Regions from separate parts of the Sphaerisporangium sp. NBC_01403 genome, predicted to be linked through region 1. Evidence: riboswitches for the same ligand, from Rfam matches in the RefSeq annotation. Region 1 holds a riboswitch; each other region holds the start of a gene.

Region 1 (6,712 bases):
GATCATATCGGCGCTGGCCGCCACGCAGGCGGTGCTGCACGTTCTGTTCTCCCTCGCGCACACCATCGAGCCCGTCGTGGCGCACGATCACGGGCATGTCCACTCCGGAATGATGCCCGGCCTGGGCATGCTCCTCATGCACGGATGGGCCGTCGCGCTGACGGCCCTGTGGCTGTCGCGTGGCGAGGCGGCTCTTTGGGCGCTGTTGCGGCGGCTCGCCGTACGACTGATCGTCACGTTCGCGACTCCGCTCGATCCCGTCCACGAGTCGAACGTCGTCTCTCCGGTCGAGCGGCACATCGTCCTGCGCTCGGCTCTGCTCGGCCATGAGATGGGCCGTCGCGGCCCTCCTGGTACTGCCCGCACCGCTTCCGCCTGATTCAGCGCGGCGGCGCGTGCTCACGATTCCCTTTCACCCCGTGGACCCGCGGGGTGCCGTCGGCGTACGCGCCGGCTCGAATTCGTGTCACAGCACCAGAAGGGCCTTTCATGTTCTCCCGTGTCATCGTCGTCCTCGCCGGCCTCGCCGTTCTCACGGCCTGTGGAGGCGAGCAAAGCGTCTCGCTCCCAGCGGCGGCGCCCACCGTGGCCACGTCGCCCTCGGTCGCGTCGCCCTCGGCCACCGCGGCGGCGCTCAGCATCACCGATCCCTGGGTGAAGACCGCCAAGAAAGGCATGAGCGCCGCCTTCGGCACCATCGTCAACAACACCGGCGCCGCCATCACGGTCGTCTCCGGAGCCACGCCGCTCTCGCCCAAGGTCGAACTGCACGAGGTCGTCCAGGCCGACGGGAAGACGGTCATGCAGCCCAAGAAGGGCGGCTTCGTCATCCCCGCTCATGGTTCGCACGTGCTTGAGCCTGGTGGCGACCACATCATGCTCATGGACGTGGCGGAAGCGGTGAAGCCGGGCGCCGAGATCCCGTTCACCTTGACGCTCAAGGACGGTGGCACCTTCGAGTTCACCGCCCTGGGCAAGGACTTCGCCGGAGGCAACGAGGATTACCAGTCCGGCATGGACATGGGCGGCGGCAATGGCTGACCGGCCGGCCACGGCTTCGCGGCCGGATCCCGCTCCCGGGCTCCGGCTGTCCCGCAGAGGACTGTTCACCGGAGGCGCCGCGGTCGCGGTGGGCGTGGTCACGAGCGGCGTCGCGGCCGCGGCCTCCGCGACGGATGACACACCGCAGGCAGCCGGTGACCCGCCGATCAAGGACGGTACCGCCGTCGAGCCGTTCCACGGCTCCCGGCAGGCCGGGATCGCCACTCTTCCGCAGGCGCATGCCGTCTTCGCCGGGTTCGACCTGCGCGACGGCGTCGACCGTGACGGGGTTTCGCGGCTGATGCGGGTGCTCACCGACGACGCCCGGCGGCTCACCCAGGGCCTGCCCGCGCTCGCCGACACCGAGCCCCATCTGGCGGCCCTGCCGGCGAGGCTCACCGTCACGTTCGGATTCGGCCCCGGCCTGTACGCCGCGGCCGGAGCGGACGGACGGCCCGCCACGCTGCCGGCGTTCACGATCGACAAGCTGGAGCCCCGGTGGACCGGCGGGGATCTGCTGGTCCAGATCTGCGCGGACGATCCCCTGACCGTCGCCCACACGCTTCGGATGATCGTCAAGGACACCCGGTCGTTCGCGACCGTCCGGTGGGTCCAGCGGGGCTTCCGCCAGGCGGCGCACTCCCAGCAGCCGGGACTGACCCAGCGCAACGTGATGGGCCAGCTCGACGGGACCGGCAACGCCGTAGCGGGAACCCCCGAGTTCGAGCGGATCGTGTGGGCGCCCGATGGGGGCACCACATTGGTGTTGCGAAGGATTCGCACGAACCTGGAGAAGTGGGACGCCGCCGACGCCGTGGCCAAGGAATTCACCATCGGCCGGCGGCTCAGTGACGGCGCCCCGCTGACCGGGAACAAGGAACACGACGAACCGGACTTCGGACGGCTCAGCGCCGCGGGTTTTCCCGTCATCTCCGAGTACGCCCACATCCGCCGCGCCCGGGTCGAGGACCCGGGCGTGCGCATCCTGCGGCGCGTCTACAACTACGACGAGGGAGTGACCCGGGACGGTGCGACGGACTCCGGGTTGCTGTTCGCCTCCTACCAGGCCGACATCACCCGCCAGTTCGTTCCCATCCAGAGGCGCCTGGCCGAAGCGGACCTGCTGAACGAGTGGACGACTCCGATCGGCTCGGCGGTCTTCGCCATTCCCCCGGGGTGCGGACCGGACGGCTGGATCGGGGAGACCGTCCTGACGTGATCCGCCGAGGAACCTCTGTGATCATCTTCTGATCACACCGGCGACGTGCCGCCGGCTCGCCTGGCGGCACATCGCCTGTCCCCTCCCCGGCCGGAACCTCGTCCGGGCGGCCGATCCGGCGCCTGTGCCCGCCGCATGGACGCCGAGCCTGGAGTTCCCATGTCCACACCCCCCTCCACCGCGATGTCGCCACGCCTGTCGGCGGTCACGTGCAGGCATGGCCGGATCGATGTCGGCGGGCGGGAGGCACGTGGCGCGGCCGGGTGTGCCAGACGCCGAACGGAGACAGCGTGGGTCCCGCAGCACGGCCGGTCCCTGTTCTGAACTGCTCGCTCCGTCTACACCACATGGACACCACTGCTGCATGGTAGAAGTTATTGCGACAATATTGCAATAAGTTCCGACATGGCGAGGAGCCCACCGTGGGTCAGTACACCCTTCCGGACATGCCCTATGACTACGCGGCGCTGGAGCCGGCGATCACCGGTGAGATCTTGGAGTTGCATCACGCCAAGCACCATGCCGCCTACGTCAAGGGCGCCAACGACTCCCTGGAGAAGCTGGCCGAGGCCCGGGACAAGAGCGAGTTCGGCGGGCTGGTCGGACTGGAGAAGACCTTCGCCTTCAACCTGTCGGGCCACGTCCTGCACTCGATCTTCTGGCAGAACCTCTCCCCCGACGGCGGCGACCGTCCCGACGGCGAGCTGGGCGCGGCCATCGACGAGCACTTCGGCTCCTTCGAGGCGTTCCAGAAGCAGCTCACCACGGCGACCTCGACCGTACAGGGCTCGGGCTGGGGCATCCTGGCCTGGGAGCCGCTCGCCCGCCGCCTGGTGGTCGAGCAGGTCTACGACCACCACGGCAACGTCGGCATGAACACCACCCCGCTGCTGGTCTTCGACGCCTGGGAACACGCCTACTACCTGCAGTACCGCAACGTGCGTCCCGACTACGTCCAGAAGCTCTGGTCCCTCATCAACTGGAACGACGTCATCGCCCGATTCACCGCCGCCAAGGGCGCATGACCCCATGACCGCGGCGCCCGCCGACCGGCCTTCCTTGCATCGCTATCCAACCGGGCGGCCGGGCGCCGCACCCCGCATCCGTCTGCTCGCCCCCGGCGACACCACCCTGTACTTGACGCAGGTGGCCCAGGTGGGCGGGACGGGGCACGCCGGCTGACCTCCTCCGGGCCCGGTGCGTACACATCCAATGCGCACCGGGCCCACTCGTACGCCGATCACAGGTCATGGCAGAGGACCTCACGGTTCCAGGCACTCCATGTAGCTCTTTGCCCGAGATGTCGCGGTTGTGCGACCATGGTCGCTGTAGGCGACGGCGGAACGAGGAAGCCGGTGTGAATCCGGCGCGGTCCCGCCACTGTGATCGGCGAGCGGATCCCGAACAAGCCACTGCCCGCGTGCGGGTGGGAAGGCCGGGACGAGCTGTGACCCGAGAGCCAGGAGACTCACGCGGTCGCCTCCTCAGGGAAATTGGGGCGGATCTCCCCAAGAGAGGACCGTGGTCGTCGTCATGAGCAGGGTCACCGTCTGCCGCGGCTGTTGCTGCGGAACCGGCAAGGTGACGAGCCTGGATCACGAGGAGCCGGTGCGCTTCCTGGGCGAAATCGCCGAGGTACGCGTCACCGAGTGCTTGGACGTGTGCGAGCAGGCCAACGTTGTCGTGGTCCACCCTTCGCCGGCAGGACGCACGATGGGCGGTCGCCCGGTCTGGCTGGGCCTGGTCAACCAACCGGACGCGGCCCGCGACATCGCCGCCTGGATCCGCGCCGGCGGCCCGGGAGTGGCCGAGCCTCCCGAGATCCTCACTCTGCACATCTTCACTCCACCCCGCCGAACCGGCTCTGCCCGGGAAAGGACCCGTCGATGACGAGCCGCCGCTCGCTGCCCTTTCTGCTTCTGCTATCCGCCGCCATGCTGATCTCCGGCTGCGGAGCCGCAGGACAGAGCCCCCCTTCTCCCATGGGCCCCTCAGCGGCGAGTTCGTCGACGGCGGACTTCCCGGTGACCGTCACCAACTGCGGGGTGACCACGACCTACCAGCGGCCACCGCAGCGAGTGGTGACCCTCAACCAGCACACCACCGAGATCATGTTCGCCCTCGGCCTGGAGAAGTCGATGGCCGGCACCGCCTACCTGGACGACAAGATCCTGCCCGAGTACCAGGCCGCCTACCAGGCGGTTCCGGTGCTGGCCAAGGAATACCCCTCGCAGGAGTCGTTGCTGGCGGCCGAGCCCGACTTCGTGTACGGCGGCTTCAAGAGCGCCTTCGACGAGAAGGAAGGCCGCGGCCGGACCGCCCTGGCCGCAGGCGGAATCAATTCCTATCTCAACATCGAAGGTTGCCCGACAGGCCCGGTGACCATGGCCGAGGTCGAGCTGGAGGTCCGGACCATCGGCAAGATCTTCGGCGTCTCCGACCGGGCCGAGCGGCGGATCGCCACCATGCGCGGCGTACTGGACGGCGTCAAGGACAAGATCGACGGAGTGGCTCCGGCCAAGGTGTTCGTCTTCGACAGCGGAGAGAAGACGGCGTTCACCGCGGGCGGCGCCGGGATCGGCAACGAGATGATCACGCTGGCGGGCGGGACGAACGTATTCGGCGATCTGGGCAAGTCCTTCGGGGACGTGTCCTTCGAGCAGGTCGCCGAGCGGGCACCCGACGTGATCGTCATCTACGACTACGGCGACCAGCCGCTGGAGAACAAGAGGAAGTCCCTGCTGGCCAATCCCGCGCTCAAGGACGTGCCCGCGATCAAAAATCAGCGCTTCGCGGTGCTGCCGCTGTCGTCCACGGTACTGGGGGTGCGTGTGCCCTCCGCGGTGGATTCTCTGGCCCGCCAACTGCACCCGGAAAGCTTCGCGTGACCGAGGTCGTCGAAACGGGAGCGGTCGCCGTGGGCCGCCGTGCCCGCATGCCGTATCCGCTGGTCCTCGCGGCGCTCACCGTCGCGGTGGTGGTGGCGGTCACGGCCGGGATCGCGGTCGGCTCGGTACGGCTGCCGCCGGGCCAGGTGTGGGGAATCCTGGCCCACCGGCTCCACCCGGCACTGGCCGAACCGGTCTGGACCCAGGTCCGGGAGACGATCGTGCTGGATGTCCGGCTGCCGCGGATCCTTTTGTGCGGTGTCGTCGGGGCGGGGCTGTCAGTGTGCGGGATGGCCCTGCAGGCGTTGGTGCGCAACCCGCTGGCCGATCCGATGCTGCTCGGGGTGTCCTCGGGCGCGAGCGTCGGCGCGGTGCTCGTCATGGTGTTCCCGGTGTCACTGCTCGGCGCGTTCTCCCTGCCGCTCGCGGCTTTCCTGGGGGCCCTCGCGGCGCTGGTGCTGGTCTACTTCCTGGCCCGCGCCGGCGGGCGGATGACCACCGTGCGGCTGGTGCTGTCCGGGGTCGCCACGGGCGAGGTGCTCTCGGCCGTCGCCAGCTACCTCATCGTCACCTCCGACGACCCGCGCAAGGCCGAGTCCGCGCTGCGCTGGACGCTGGGCGGGCTGGCCGGGACCACCTGGGACCTCATCTGGATCCCCGCGGCGGCGGTGCTGGCGGGAACCGGTGTGCTGCTCGGTGTGTCCCGACCGCTCAATCTGCTGCTCGCCGGAGAAGAGGCGGCGGCCGCGCTGGGTCTGAACGTGCACCGCTTCCGCGCCGCACTGTTCGTGGTGATCGCGCTGATGATCGGAGCGATCGTCGCGGTCAGCGGCACCATCGGGTTCGTCGGCCTGATGCTGCCGCACGTGGTGCGGCTGCTGGTCGGCGCCGACCACCGGCGTGCGCTACCCGCCGTCGCGCTGCTCGGCGCGGCCTTCCTGATCGCCACCGACCTGGCCGCGCGCAGTGTGATCGCTCCTGAGGAGATCCCGATCGGGATCCTGACCGCGCTGGCCGGAGGGCCGTTCTTCCTGTGGCTGATGCGGCGGAGGGCGGCCTCATGACCGCGGCGACGTTGCGCGCCGAGGGCGTCGGCGTCGTCATCGGGGGCCGGGCACTGGTGGAGGACGTCTCGCTGGAGGTCGCCACGGGCGAGGTGGTCGCGCTGGTGGGACCCAACGGCGCAGGGAAGTCCACCCTCCTGCGTACTTTCTACCGCGCGCTGCGACCGACCTCGGGGCGGGTCCTGCTGGACGGCGACGACGTCTGGCAGCTGACCGGGAGGCAACTGGCGCGTCGGCTGGCCGCCGTGCTGCAAGAAGCGCCGGGCGAGTTTGAACTGACCGTGTACGACGTGGTCGCCATGGGCCGCAGTCCCTACAAACGCGCGTTCCAGGGCGATGACGCCGCGGATCTCCGTATCGTGACCGACGCCCTCGCGGCGCTGGATGTCGCCGGCCTCGCCCAAGCCCCGTTCGACCGGCTGTCGGGAGGGGAGAAGCAGCGTGTCCTGATCGCACGTGCTCTGGCCCAGCAGACCGGGACGATGGTGCTGGACGAGCCG
Region 2 (6,712 bases), 4.5 Mb from region 1:
GGCGCCGCGCTCGCCGTCGGGCTGCTGACCGTGGCGTCCACCGCCGGGCTCTGGGCCCTGGTGCCGCCGTCCCGGCGCTTCGTGCGGTCCAGCCCCCGGCCGGCGAGCATCCTGCGCAACACCTGGCTGACCCTGCGGGATCCCGCCCTCGTCATGCTGTGCCTGGTGGGTGCGGCGATCATGGGCGCGTTCGTCGGCCTGTACAACGCGATGGCGTTCCGGCTGGAGGCCGCGCCGTACCTGCTGGGCAGCGCGGCGGTGCTGGTGTTCCTGGCCTACCCCGTGGGCCTGTTCGCGCCGCACGCCGCGGGACGGGTCGCGGCCAGGCTCGGACGCGGCCCCGCCGCCCTCATCGGCGTCGGTCTCCTGCTCGCCGGGGTGCTGCTGACCATCCCGGCCCAGCTCGCCGTGGTCGTCGCCGGGCTCGGCGTGCTGACCTTCGCGTTCCTCGGCACCCACTCGCTGGCGAGCGGGTGGGTCGCGGGCAGGGCCCACCGGGTCGGCGTCGGCGTCGGGCAGGCCTCCGGGCTCTACCTGCTGGCCTACTACCTCGGCAGCTCGGTGTTCGGGGCGATCGCGACCCACCGGTGGCAGGCCGGCGGCTGGCTCGACGTGATCGCCGTGTCATCGGCGCTCACCGCGGGGGCCGGGGTGCTCGTGCTCCTGGCCCGCCGCTTCGACCCCGCCGCCCGGCGCGGCCCGGCCCGGTGATCAGCCGCCGAGACGGACGGTCCACGGATGCTCGCCGTACACCTCCGCGATGGCACGTGCCAGCCAGCGGCGCTGGTGCTCGTCCAGCACGCGCAGGGTCTCGGTGAAGTCCTGCTCGTCCTTGGCCCTGGGCCGCTTGGCCTTGTAGAAGAGCTGGACCTCGGGCGCCAGGTACGGAATGCCGTCCGGCGAGACCAGGCCCAGCCGGTCGACGGGGCACCGCACCCGGGCGTCGCGCCGCGAGACCCACTCGTCGCCGTCGGACTCGTCGAGCATCACCTGGATGCGCCACGGCTCGGCGGGCCCGGGGCGGCACCAGATGTCGCGGACCGTCTCCGGCAGGAACTCGCCGGGCGCCCACAGGCGCAGCACCCCAGGCGGATCGGCAGCCCACCACTCCCAGCGCCGCAGCGCCCGCTGCGCGGCGAGCTGATCACGGCGGAGCAGCAGGACGTCGATGTCCGCGTGCTCACGGAACGAACGGCCCAGCGCCAGCTCGATGGCGTAACCGCCCGCGACCCACCAGGGTTCCGGCAGGATCGAGAAGAGCGCGGCGACATCTGAAAGCGGCGCGGGATCCCAGGTTCCCCACGGCGTCTCCCGGCGGATCATGCCCGCCATCTTCGCGCGTGATCACCATCCTTGTCGGGATCTTTCAGAATCAGCTGGCATCCTGTGCCATTGACGGCCGTTCGGCACCTCACAGATCCTCGGCGCCGCCCTCGATGTCGCCCTCGACCTTGAGGTAGACCTCCTGCAGGTCGCGCAGGATCTCGGGGTCCGGGTGCTCCCACATTCCCCGCCCCGCCGCCTCCAGCAGGCGCTCCGCCATGCCGTGCAGGGCCCATGGGTTGGACTCGGCGAGGAAGCTCTGGTTCTCCGGGTCCAGGACGTAGGTGGCGGCGAGCTTGTCGTACATCCAGTCGGCGACCACGCCGGTGGTCGCGTCGTAGCCGAACAGGTAGTCGACCGTCGCCGCCAGCTCGAACGCCCCCTTGTATCCGTGGCGCCGCATCGCCGACACCCAGCGGGGGTTCACCACCCGGGCGCGGAAGACGCGCGCCGTCTCCTCCGAGAGGGTGCGGGTGCGGACCGCGTCCGGGCGGGTGCTGTCGCCGATGTAGGCGGCGGGCGCCCTGCCGGTCAGGGCGCGCACGGTGGCGATCATGCCGCCGTGGTACTGGAAGTAGTCGTCGGAGTCGGCGATGTCGTGCTCGCGGGTGTCGACGTTCTTGGCGGCCACGGCGATGCGCCGGTAGGCGGCCTCCATGTCCTCCCGCGCGGGCGTGCCGTCCATGTCCCTGCCGTAGGCGAAGCCGCCCCACACCGCGTACACCTCGGCGAGGTCGGCGTCGTCGCGCCAGTTCCTGCTGTCGATCAGCGGCAGCAGCCCCGCGCCGTACGCGCCGGGGCGGGAGCCGAAGACGCGGGTGGTGGCCCGCCGCTCGTCGCCGTGGGCCGCGCGGTCGGCCACCACGTGCGCCCGTACGAAGTTGGCCTCCTCCGGCTCCTCCAGCCCGGCGACCAGCCGCACCGCGTCGTCCAGCATCACGACCACGTGGGGGAACGCGTCGCGGAAGAAGCCGCTGATCCGGACGGTGACGTCCACGCGGGGCCGGCCCAGCTCCTCGTGGGGGATCGGCGCGAGGCCGGTGACCCGGCGGGACGCCTCATCCCACACCGGCCGCACGCCGAGGAGCGCGAGCACCTCGGCCACGTCGTCGCCCGAGGTGCGCATGGCGCTGGTCCCCCAGATCGACAGGCCCACCGAGCGCGGCCAGTCGCCGGTGTCGGCGCGGTAGCGGGCGAGCAGGGACTCGGCCATCGCCTGCCCGGTCTCCCAGGCCAGGCGGCTCGGCACGGCCTTGGGGTCCACGGAGTAGAAGTTGCGCCCGGTCGGCAGCACGTTGACCAGCCCGCGCAGCGGCGACCCGCTCGGCCCCGCCGGCACGTACCCGCCGTCGAGGGCGTGCAGCACCGCGCCGATCTCGTCGGTGGTCCTGGCCAGCCGGGGGACGATCTCGGTGGCCGCGAAGTCCAGGATCCGCCCGACCTGCGGCGGTACGGCCGCGCCGAGCACGGCCGCGCAGACCTCCTCCACCGCGCCGGGGTCCCAGTCGCGCTCCTCCATGCCGTGGACGAGCGCCGCCGCGACCGTCTCGGCCTCGTCGGTGCCGGCCCGCCCGGCGGTGCCGTCCTCCGCCAGGCCGAGCGCCTCGCGAAGGCCGGGCAGCGCCTCGGCCCCCGCCCACATCTGCCGGGCGCGCAGCATCGCCAGCACCAGGTCGCTTCTGGCCTGTCCCACGGGCGCCTGGCCGAGCACGTGCAGGCCGTCGCGGATCTGCACGTCCTTGACCTCGCACAGCCAGCCGTCGACGTGCAGCAGGAAGTCGTCGAACTCCGCGTCGTGCGGCCTGTCGTCCAGCCCGAGATCGTGGTCGAGCCTCGCGGCCTGGATGAGGGTCCAGATCTGGGCGCGGATCGCGGGCAGCTTGGCGGGGTCCATGGCCGCGATGGAGGCGTGCTCGTCGAGGAGCTGCTCCAGCCGCGCCATGTCGCCGTAGGTGTCGGCGCGGGCCATGGGCGGCACCAGGTGGTCGACCAGGGTGGCGTGGGCGCGGCGCTTGGCCTGGGTGCCCTCGCCGGGGTCGTTCACCAGGAACGGGTAGATCAGCGGCAGGTCGCCGAGCGCGGCGTCCGGGCCGCAGGAGGCGGACATCCCGGCGGACTTGCCGGGCAGCCACTCCAGGTTGCCGTGCTTGCCGACGTGCACCACGGCGTGCGCCCCGAACCCGTCCTGGAGCCAGCGGTAGGCGGCCAGGTAGTGGTGACTCGGCGGCAGGTCGGGGTCATGGTAGATCGCGATGGGGTTCTCGCCGAACCCGCGCGGCGGCTGCACCATCACCACGATGTTCCCGGCGCGCAGGGCCGCCAGCACGATCTCCCCCTCGGGGTCGCGCGACCGGTCGACGAACAGCTCGCCGGGCGGCGGCCCCCAGTGCCGCTCCATCCCCGCGCGGAGGTCATCGGGGAGCGTGGCGTACCAGGCCCGGTAACGGGCGGCGGAGATGCGTACCGGGTTGCCGGAGAGCTGCTCCTCGGTGAGCCAGTCCTGGTCCTGACCGCCCGCGGCGATGAGCGCGTGGATGAGCGCGTCACCGTCCTGGGCGTCCACGCCCGGCAGGCCGCCCTCGCCCTCGGGCCCGATGTCGTACCCGCTCGCGCGCATGGCGGCCAGCAGGCGGACCACGCTGACGGGCGTGTCCAGGCCCACCGCGTTGCCGATGCGCGCGTGCTTGGTCGGGTAGGCCGACAGCATCACCGCGATCCGCCTGTCCCCCGGGGGCACGTGCCGCAGGGTGGCGTGCCGTACGGCGATGCCGGCGACCCGGGCCGCGCGCTCGGGGTCCGCCACGTAGACGGTCAGCCCCTCCTCGTCGACCTCCTTGAAGGAGAACGGCACGGTGATGATCCGCCCGTCGAACTCCGGGATGGCCACCTGGGAAGCGGCGTCCAGGGGGGACAACCCGTCGTCGCTCGCCGCCCAGGTCTCCCGGTCTCCCGTCAGGCACAGGCCCTGGAGGATGGGAACGTCGAGCCGGGCGAGCGCGCCCACGTCCCAGGCCTCGTCGTCACCGCCCGCCGAGGCGGTGGCGGGACGGGTGCCGCCCGCCGCGAGCACGGTGACGACCAGCGCGTCCACTTCGCCGAGCACTTCCATCAGGGCGGGCTCGGCGGTGCGCAGCGACGCGCAGTAGACGGGCAGCGCCCGTCCCCCGGCATTCTCGATCGCGGCGCACAGCGCCTCGACGAACCCGGTGTTCCCCGCGACGTGATGCGCCCGGTAGTACAGCACCCCCACGACCGGCCGCCCAGCGCTTTCCTCTGATGCCTCGGCGCTCTCGCGGTCCAGGATGCCCCAGGCGGGCGTGGCCTCCGGGGCGGCGAAGCCGTGCCCGGTGAGCAGCACGGTGTCGGACACGAACCTGTGCAGCTCGGCCAGGTTGGCGGGGCCGCCGTGCGCGAGGTACGCGTGCGCCTCCGCGCACACCCCTCCGGGGACGGTGGACAGCTCCATCAGCTCGGCGTCGGGAGCCTGCTCGCCCCCGAGGACGATGACGGGGCGGGGCCCGGCCAGCAGGAGGTCCAGCCCCTCCTCCCACACCCGGCGCCCGCCGAGCAGCCGGACGACGACCAGCTCCACGCCGTCGAGCAGCGGGGAGAGGTCCTCGACGGCGAGCCGGGCCGGGTTGCCCAGCCGGTACGGGGCGCCACTCGCGCGCGCGCTCAGCAGGTCGGTGTCGGAGGTCGACAGCAGAAGTACGGGGAGATGGCGCACGGCACATCCTCACTCGGGGTCCGCGCCCCGGGTCGTCGGTCCACACGGCCTGGAGTCTCCTGGCTTCCGGATCGACGCTCACCCCGGCCTTCCCGCCCGTTGCCGGGCCGTGGCCTTCTGGTGGGGTTCGCTCCCCGGTGACAGTGGCGGGACCGCGCCGGATTCACACCGGCTTCCTCCTTGTGCCGTCGCTCCCCTATCAGATCACGGAGTCCGACTTATTGCGACAAGTAGGGTTAACATCCTGAACGTGGCAGTTGCCGACCTTCCGGGTCTTTCATCGCGCGCCAACGCCCAGGGATCCCCCAGCACGTCAGGCAACGACCTCCACGGATCTCCCGGCAGGTCGCGGCCGGACGCCTGTCCCGGTGCGTTGCAGACGCATCCGGCCGCGGACGGCGCCGTCGCCCGTATCCGGGTGCCGGGGGGCATCCTGACCGCCGCCCAGCTGCGCGAGCTCGGCGCCGCGGCCACTGCCCTGGGCTCCGGGGTGATCGAGCTGACGTCCCGCGCCAACGTGCAGGTACGGGGGCTGGACGCCGAGGGAGAGGCCGCGTTCGCCTCCGGCATGGCCGCCGCCGGCCTATTGCCCTCCGCCACCCACGAGCGGGTGCGCAACATCCTGGCCTCCCCGATGGCCGGGCTCGACGGTCGCGGCCTGATCGAGGTGGCGCCGCTCGTACGCGAGCTGGACCACGCCCTCTGCGCCCGCCCCGCCCTCGCGGGACTGCCCGGCCGGTTCCTGTTCGCCCTCGACGACGGCAGAGGCGACATGACCGCCCTCGGGGCCGACGTCGCCTTCGTCCCGATCCCCGCGCCGGCCGGTGGCGAGGAGGTCGAGGGGGCGCTGCTCCTGGCTGGTGAGGACCGGGGACTACGCATCGCCCTGACGCGAGCGGTACCCGCCATGATGGCGGCGGCCGAGGCCTTCCTCGCCGAACGTACCGCCCAGAACTCGACGGCCTGGCGCATGGCCGAACTCGACGACGGCCCCGCCACCATCGCCACCCGCCTCGGCGACTTCGCCGGCGTCACACCACCCGGCCACCGCACCCCCGTGCCGGACTTGTCGGATATGTCGGCACCGCCGCCGCTTGGCCTGGTGTCCCGGCCCGGAAGGCGGGCAACGCTGGTCGTCATGCCGCCGCTCGGCCGGTTGACGACCGCCCAGGCGTACGCGCTCGCGACGGCGGCGGAGGCGGGAGATGGCGAGATCCGGCTGACCCCGTGGCGTGGCGCCATCGTGCCCGGCATCAGCGGAGCGGACGCGGATTCCTGGCTGTGCAGGCTGGCGGCCACCGGGCTGGTGACCGATCCCGCCTCCGCGTGGACCGGGGTCACCGCCTGCACCGGACGACCCGGCTGCGCGAAGTCACTGTCCGATGTCCAGGCTGACGCCGCAAGCTCGACGGCCCGCGCCGGCCTTCCCCTGATCGGCGCCCAGACGGCCGGCGTACTGCCCGTGCACTGGGCCGGGTGCGAGCGCCGGTGCGGACGGCCCACCGGACGGGCCGTACTCGTGGTGGGCACCGGCAACGGATACCGCGTCGACGCGGACGGCCGGAGCCTGCACTACCAGGACATCGAGGAGACGGCCGCCGCGGTCGCCACGGCCAGGAGGACCGGCTGAACAGGGTTCGCCCGTCAGGGAGTGTCAGCCGG
Region 3 (6,712 bases), 1.7 Mb from region 1:
CGGCGGATGGGCGGCCGCCGCCGCCTCGTCGAGGTCGACGCCCCAGCCGGGCGCGTCGCTCGGGTACAGGTAGCCGCCGCGCGGTACGAGCGTGCCGGGGAAGACCTCCAGGGTCGCGTCGTTGTAGACGTGCCCCTCCTGGATCGCGAACGCCGGGGTCGTCACGTCGAGCGCCACGTTGGCCGCCGCGCCGACCGGCGAGACGTCGGCGGGCGCGTGCCAGGCGGTGCCCACGCCCATCAGCTCGCACAGCGCCACCAGCTTGCGTACGGGAGTGAGCCCGCCCACCGCCGACACGTGCACGCGCAGCAGGTCGACGCCGCCCCCGGTGACGAGGCGGGCGGCGTCGGCGACCGAGGAGACCTGCTCGCCGACCGCGATCGGCATCGGCGCGGCGGCCCGTACCTCGGGAAGCCGGTCGTACAGCTCGAGCGGGATCGGGTCCTCCAGGAAGAACAGCCGGTAGGGCTCCAGCGCGCGCACCAGGCCGACGGCCTGCTTCACCGTGAGCCGGTGGTGCACGTCGTGCAGCAGCTCGATCTCCTCCCCCAGCTCGGCCCGTGCCCTCGCCATCAGCTCTGGCGTGGTGCGCAGGTAGTGCTGGACGTCCCAGCCGTCGGGGTTGGGGCGGCCGGGGTAGCCGCCCCCCTTCCCCGGCGCGCCGTAACTACCGAGCCCCGGCTGCCCGACCTGCACCCGGACGTGCCGGAACCCGTCGGCGATGATCCTGTGGGCCTCGGCGATGGTCTCGGACATCGAGGCGCCGCCCGCGTGCAGGTACAGCTCGGCCGCCGCCCGCACCCGCCCGCCCAGCAGCTCGTAGACGGGCATGCCCGCACGCTTGCCCGCGATGTCCCACAGCGCCTGGTCCACGCCGGACAGCGCGCTGTTGAGCACCGGGCCGCCCCGCCAGTAGGACGACAGGTGCACCATGCGGGTGATGTCCTCGATGTCGGCCGGGTGCCGGCCGATCAGCATGGGCGCGACGTGCCGCTCGACGGTCGTGGCGACGGCGTGGAACCGCTGGGTGAAGGTGGCGCACCCGAGGCCGTACAGCCCGGGGTCGTTGGTGTCGACCCGCACCACGACGAGCGGGACGCCTTCCGGCGCGGTCACGATCGGCCGTACGCCGGTGACGCGGAGGCCGTCGCGCGCCGGCCAGGGCGCCTGGGTCTGCGGCATCACGCCGTCCACGGGCGCGCTCACGGGATCACCAGGTCGGAGGCCGGCTCGACCGGGTACAGGTGCTCGGCACGGAAGCCGAGCAGGGCGGCGGCGGCGCTCACGTCGATGGGCGCCGTACGGCCCGGCAGGGGTGCCCGTCGTTCGGCGCCGGGGTGGAACCGGTCGAGGAGCTCCTCGGTGGGCTGCGGGGCCAGGGTCGTCGGCGCGGCGACGAACAGCACCTGGGCGCCCGTCACCGGGCGGGTCGCGGCGAGCCAGTTCGCCCGGGCGGCGTCCCTGGTGTCGAGATAGGTCCACAGCTCGTGCGCGCCCGACCGAGGATCGGCGGCGTAGTTCGCCGCCCGGCCGGGAAGCTGGTCGGCCGGTCCGCCGAGCAGGGGGAAGCGCAGCGCCACCGAGTCCATGCCGTAGCGGCGGGCCATCATCGCGGCGGTCGCCTCGTCCACCTGCTTCGACAGCGCGTACGGATCCTCCACCTGGAGCGGCAGGTTCTCGTCGATCGGCACGTACGCCGGATGCAGCTCGCGCGGCGACCAGGGCAGGCCGAGTACCGAGAAGCTGCTGGCGATCACGGCCCGCCGCACGCCCGCCTGGGCCGCCTCCTCAAGGACGACGAAGGTGGCCCGGGTGTTCCCGGCGAACACCTGCTCCGCCGTGCCGAGGCTCGGCGCCGCCAGCGCGGCGCAGTGGATCACGGTGTCCACCCCGTCCAGGGCGGCGCGCACGGCCTCCACATCCTCCGCGCTGCCGGTCACCACCCGGTCGGCCGGAAGGTTCCCGGGGTCGTCGAGGTCCAGTGCGGTCGCCGGGACGCCTTCATGGGCGAGCAGGCCGAGCGTGGCACGCCCGAGCCTGCCCGCCGCGCCGGTCACCAGGATCCGGCGCGGGTCGCGGATCAATCAGTTCACCACCTGAACAGTCGCGGGTTGATGCGTTCTCGCCCAAAGCTATGCCTTCCCCCGCGACCGGCCCCTGCCCGGGTGCTCCTCACCCGGAGAGCCGCCGGCCTTCCGCCGGCTCTGACCGGCACGCCGCCGCTTCACCGACGACGTCACCAGGTCCCCGGCCGGCTGCTCTGCGCCACCCCCCTGTGGGTGTCCTGGTCCCTGGCCCAGGCCCGGGGCGGTCCAGGACGACACGATCGTGGCGTCCCGGGCGTGTGGCCGTCAGGAACGGCGTCTCAGCAGGTAGGTGTCCATGATCCAGCCCTTGCGTTCGCGTGCTCGCGTCCGTAGCTCGTGGATGTGCTCCGCGACGTCGCGGACACGGCCGGACACCAGGATCTCGTCCGGCGTGCCGAGATAGGCGCCCCAGGAGATGTCGAGATCGGGAGCGTCCGGAAGCCCGGCGAAGGCGCAGTGGGCATCGAGCATGACGACGACGTCGCCGGCCGTCTCGGAGGCGGCTTCGGAGAGCCGGCGGCCGGTGGTGATGCGTACGGGCCGGCCGACCTGGGTCAGGGTGGTGCGGTGCCTGGCCGCCAGGGCGGACACGCTGCTGATCCCGGGAATCACCTCGTAGCCGAACCGCGCGCCGCCTCGGCCCGCAACGTCCTCGATGATGGCCAGCGTGCTGTCGTACAGGCAGGGGTCGCCCCAGACGAGGAAGGCGCCGGTCTGGTCCTCGCCCAGCTCGTGGAGGATGAGCCGCTCGTAGAGGTCGGCGCGGCGCGTGCGCCAGTCCCGCACGGCGGTGGCGTAGGCGGGGCTGGTGCGGTCGCGGTCGGGGTCGCGGGCCTGGACGACGCGGTAGGGTCCCCGGGCGTACTCCTCGATCATGTCCTGCCGCAACCGGATGAGCTCGTCCTTCTCCTCCCCCTTGTCCAGCAGGAAGAAGACGTCGGCCCGCTGGATGGCCTTGACCGCCTGAATGGTCAGGTACTCGGGGTCCCCGGCGCCCACGCCGATGATGAGGATTCTCTTCACAGGGGCAAGTCTGCCGTTCCCGCACGGCCGGCCCACCAGGCGTGCGTGGCGCCGAGTTGTCCGGGGTTGCTCTGTCACCGGGTGCGCGGATCAGGATGTTGGCCTGGGAGCCGGTTGCGCTTAGGCTGGACGCGCAGTCGGTTCGCCCTGCCGGCCAGGCAGTGGCGTCGTAAGAGGGAACCCGGTGCGGAAGCGCTTGCCTGCTCTGCTCGCAAGCTCGTCCAATTCCGGGACTGCCCCGCAGCGGTGAGTGGGAACGACCGCCGTCACACGCACTGGATCCGGATATCGGGTCAGGGAAGCGACGGCCAGTAGGTGCCCGGGCTCGGTAAGCCCCGGCGTGCTCGCGAGTCCGAAGACCTGCCACTGCCCGCGCGCGACCGCGCGCGGCGACGTCGATGGCCTCGAGGGCGGGCCGGCGGACCAGCAGGCTTGCACCCGCACGCGTGCCGATCGGCCGTATCTCCGCCTCTCCGGGGCCGCGATGTCCATACGTGACTCGCGAAGGAGAGTTCGTGGCTGAGATTTCCACCACCCCCTCATCGATCGCCACCGTCCACGGCTACCCGCGTCAGGGGCCGGACCGTGAGCTGAAGAAGGCGATCGAGGGCTACTGGGCGGGCCGGGTCACCGCCGGCGACCTGCGTCGCATCGCCGCGCAGTTGCGCCTGGAAACCTGGCGGCAGCTTGCCGACGCCGGCATCCAGGAGGTCCCCACCGGGGACTTCTCGCTCTACGACCACGTGCTGGACACCACCGTCATGCTCGGGGCGATCCCCGAACGCCACCGCGCGGCCGTCCGGGCCGACGCGCTCGACGGCTATTTCGCGATGGCCCGTGGCACCCAGGATGTCGCGCCCTTGGAGATGACCAAGTGGTTCGACACCAACTACCACTACCTGGTCCCCGAGCTGGGGCCGGAGACCGCCTTCACCGCCGACCCCGCCAAGGCCGTCGGCGAGTTGCGCGAAGCCCTCGCGCTCGGGCACGATCCTCGGCCCGTTCTGGTGGGTCCCATCACCTACCTGCTGCTCGCCAAGCCCGCGCCCGGCGTCGCACAGGACTTCGAGCCCGTCACCCTGCTGGACCGGCTCCTCCCCGTCTACGCCGAGGTGCTCGCGGCCCTGCGGACCGCGGGCGCCACGTGGGTGCAGCTCGACGAGCCCGCCCTGGTCCAGGACCAGCCGCCCGCCGTCCTTGACGCCGTCGCCCGCGCCTACCGGGAACTCGGCGAATTGGAGGGCCGGCCGAAGATCCTCGTGGGCAGCTACTTCGGCCACCTCGGCGAGGCCCTTCCGATCCTGGCCGGCGCGCCCGTCGAGGGCTTGGCCCTGGACTTCACCGGGCCCGCGGCGGCCAACCTGGACCTGCTCGCCAGTGCGGGAGGCCTTCCCGGCAAGCGGCTCGTCGCCGGCGTCGTGGACGGCCGCAACATCTGGATCAACGACCTGGAGGCGTCGCTGGCGACGCTGGCGACCCTGCTGGGCCTGGCCGACCGCGTGGACGTGGCGACCTCCTGCTCCCTGTTGCACGTCCCCCTCGACGCCAGAGCCGAAGCAGAGCTCGAACCGGAGGTCGCCCGCTGGCTGGCCTTCGCCCGGCAGAAGACCGCCGAGGTCGTCACCCTCACCCGGGCACTCACCCAGGACACCCCCGCCATCGCCGACCAGCTCTTCGACAACCGGGCCGCCCTGGCCTCCCGCGCGAACTCGCCGCTCACCCGGGATCTGGCCGTACGGGCCCGCAGCGCGGCCGTCACCTCCGCCGACGCGCGCCGTCCCCAGCCGTACGCCGAACGGGCCGCCGCCCAGCGCGCCCGGCTTGATCTGCCCCTGCTGCCGACCACCACCATCGGCTCGTTCCCGCAGACCGCCGAGCTCCGGGTCGCCCGAGCCGACCTGCGAGCGGGACGCATCGACGCCGCGGCCTATGACGAGCGCATCGCCGCCGAGATACGCGAGGTCCTCGCCTTCCAGGAGCAGGCGGGAATCGACGTCCTGGTGCACGGCGAGCCGGAACGCAACGACATGGTCCAGTACTTCGCCGAACAGCTCGACGGGTACCTGGCCACCCAGCACGGCTGGGTCCAGTCCTACGGCACCCGGTACGTTCGCCCGCCGATCCTGGCCGGGGACATCTCGCGTCCCAAGCCGATGACCCTGGCCTGGACCCGCTATGCCCAGTCCCAGACGAGCCGCCCGGTCAAGGGCATGCTCACCGGGCCCGTCACCATGCTCGCCTGGTCCTTCGTCCGCGACGACCAGCCCTTGGCCGAGACGGCGCGCCAGGTCGCCCTGGCGCTACGGGACGAGGTCGCCGACCTGGAGGCCGCCGGCACCGCGGTCATCCAGGTCGACGAGCCCGCGTTGCGCGAGACCCTGCCCCTGCGCGCCGCCGACCGGCCGACCTACCTGGCCTGGGCCACCGAGGCGTTCCGCCTGACGACCAGCGGCGCCCGCGCGGACACCCAGATCCACACGCACATGTGCTACGCCGAGTTCGGCGAGATCCTGGCCGCCATCGACGACCTCGACGCCGACGTCATCAGCCTGGAAGCCGCACGCTCTCACATGCAGGTGGCCCACGAACTGGCCGGGGCGGGCTACCCGCGTGAGGTGGGCCCCGGGGTCTACGACATCCACTCCCCGCGCGTACCGAGCGTCGAAGAGGTGTCCCTCCTGCTGTCCAAGGGGCTCGACGGCATCCCGGCCGAGCGGCTGTGGGTCAACCCCGACTGCGGTCTGAAGACCCGCGGCTGGCCTGAGGTCCGCGACTCCCTGAACAACCTGGTCACCGCCGCCCGTAAGATCCGAGCCGAAATCGCCAGCCGCATCGCCGGCTGACCTCCTCCAGGCCCGGTGCGCACACCTCCGGTGCGTACCGGGCCCGACGCGATGGCCCGGCACCAAGATCGACAAGGCGTGCGTGGACGTCCCCGGGCACACCATCCACCGCGAGCACGCCGCTCATCCCGAGTACATCGCTCGTTCGCGAAGGAGGACCGTCATGTCCTTCACCCTTGACCCCGAGGTCGCCGAGGCCCTCGCCCCCTTCGCCGCCGCGGCCGCCGACAGCACGCCCCGCCGGTCGGGGACGTCGCCGCCCGCCGCGCCACGCTGGAGGGCGTCTTCCAATCTCCAAACAGGAGTTGACTTGCCTAATGTCGTTAGGTTTTACTAGTGGCATGAGGGAAGATCGTAGGCTCCGTCGGCGCAACGAGACCGTTCAGGAGATCCTCGACACCGCGATCGAGGTCATGGGCGAAGAGGGCGTGGCCGCGCTCAGCCTTGCGGAGGTCGCACGGCGCGTAGGCATGCGCCCACCGTCGCTCTATCAGTACTTCCCGTCGAAGCTGGCCATCTACGACGCGCTGTTCGAGCGCGGGACGCGACAGATGGTCGAAGTCCTGGACCCGTACCTACCGAGGCTCGCCGAGGATCCGCGAAGGGCCATCGCCGCGGGCCAGGAGGCCACCATCGCCTGGGTGGTGGCCAACCCGGTGCTCGCGCAGCTCCTGTACTGGCGACCGGTGCCCGGATTCGAGCCTTCCCCTCAGGCGTTCGGGCCCGCCGTACGGCAGCTGGAGGTCCTGGGTGAGGCGC

The links. A riboswitch is a leader RNA that binds a small molecule or an ion and turns the genes downstream of it on or off. The one in region 1 is predicted to bind cobalamin.
Region 2: it holds a riboswitch for cobalamin, as region 1 does, so the genes downstream of both, cobN (cobaltochelatase subunit CobN) here and OG589_RS03000 ((2Fe-2S) ferredoxin domain-containing protein) in region 1, are expected to answer to the same signal.
Region 3: it holds a riboswitch for cobalamin, as region 1 does, so the genes downstream of both, metE (5-methyltetrahydropteroyltriglutamate--homocysteine S-methyltransferase) here and OG589_RS03000 ((2Fe-2S) ferredoxin domain-containing protein) in region 1, are expected to answer to the same signal.

Annotation. Positions count from the first base shown of each region.
Region 1 is NZ_CP109534.1:700,673-707,384, reverse strand. Features, by position in the region: gene OG589_RS03020 (MFS transporter) at 1-379, shown strand, start outside; gene OG589_RS03015 (copper chaperone PCu(A)C) at 490-1,041, shown strand; gene OG589_RS03010 (Dyp-type peroxidase) at 1,034-2,260, shown strand; gene OG589_RS03005 (superoxide dismutase) at 2,683-3,285, shown strand; cobalamin riboswitch at 3,561-3,753, shown strand; gene OG589_RS03000 ((2Fe-2S) ferredoxin domain-containing protein) at 3,842-4,150, shown strand; gene OG589_RS02995 (ABC transporter substrate-binding protein) at 4,243-5,148, shown strand; gene OG589_RS02990 (FecCD family ABC transporter permease) at 5,145-6,212, shown strand; gene OG589_RS02985 (ABC transporter ATP-binding protein) at 6,209-6,712, shown strand, end outside.
Region 2 is NZ_CP109534.1:6,262,403-6,269,114, forward strand. Features, by position in the region: gene OG589_RS27905 (MFS transporter) at 1-711, shown strand, start outside; gene OG589_RS27910 (nucleotidyltransferase domain-containing protein) at 712-1,323, opposite strand; gene cobN (cobaltochelatase subunit CobN) at 1,412-5,050, opposite strand; cobalamin riboswitch at 5,084-5,283, opposite strand; gene cobG (precorrin-3B synthase) at 5,301-6,680, shown strand; gene OG589_RS27925 (cobalt-precorrin-5B (C(1))-methyltransferase) at 6,705-6,712, opposite strand, start outside.
Region 3 is NZ_CP109534.1:2,402,793-2,409,504, reverse strand. Features, by position in the region: gene OG589_RS10630 (enolase C-terminal domain-like protein) at 1-1,206, opposite strand, end outside; gene OG589_RS10625 (NAD-dependent epimerase/dehydratase family protein) at 1,203-2,084, opposite strand; gene cobF (precorrin-6A synthase (deacetylating)) at 2,352-3,110, opposite strand; cobalamin riboswitch at 3,271-3,478, shown strand; gene metE (5-methyltetrahydropteroyltriglutamate--homocysteine S-methyltransferase) at 3,626-5,953, shown strand; gene OG589_RS10610 (hypothetical protein) at 6,077-6,244, opposite strand; gene OG589_RS10605 (TetR/AcrR family transcriptional regulator) at 6,295-6,712, shown strand, end outside.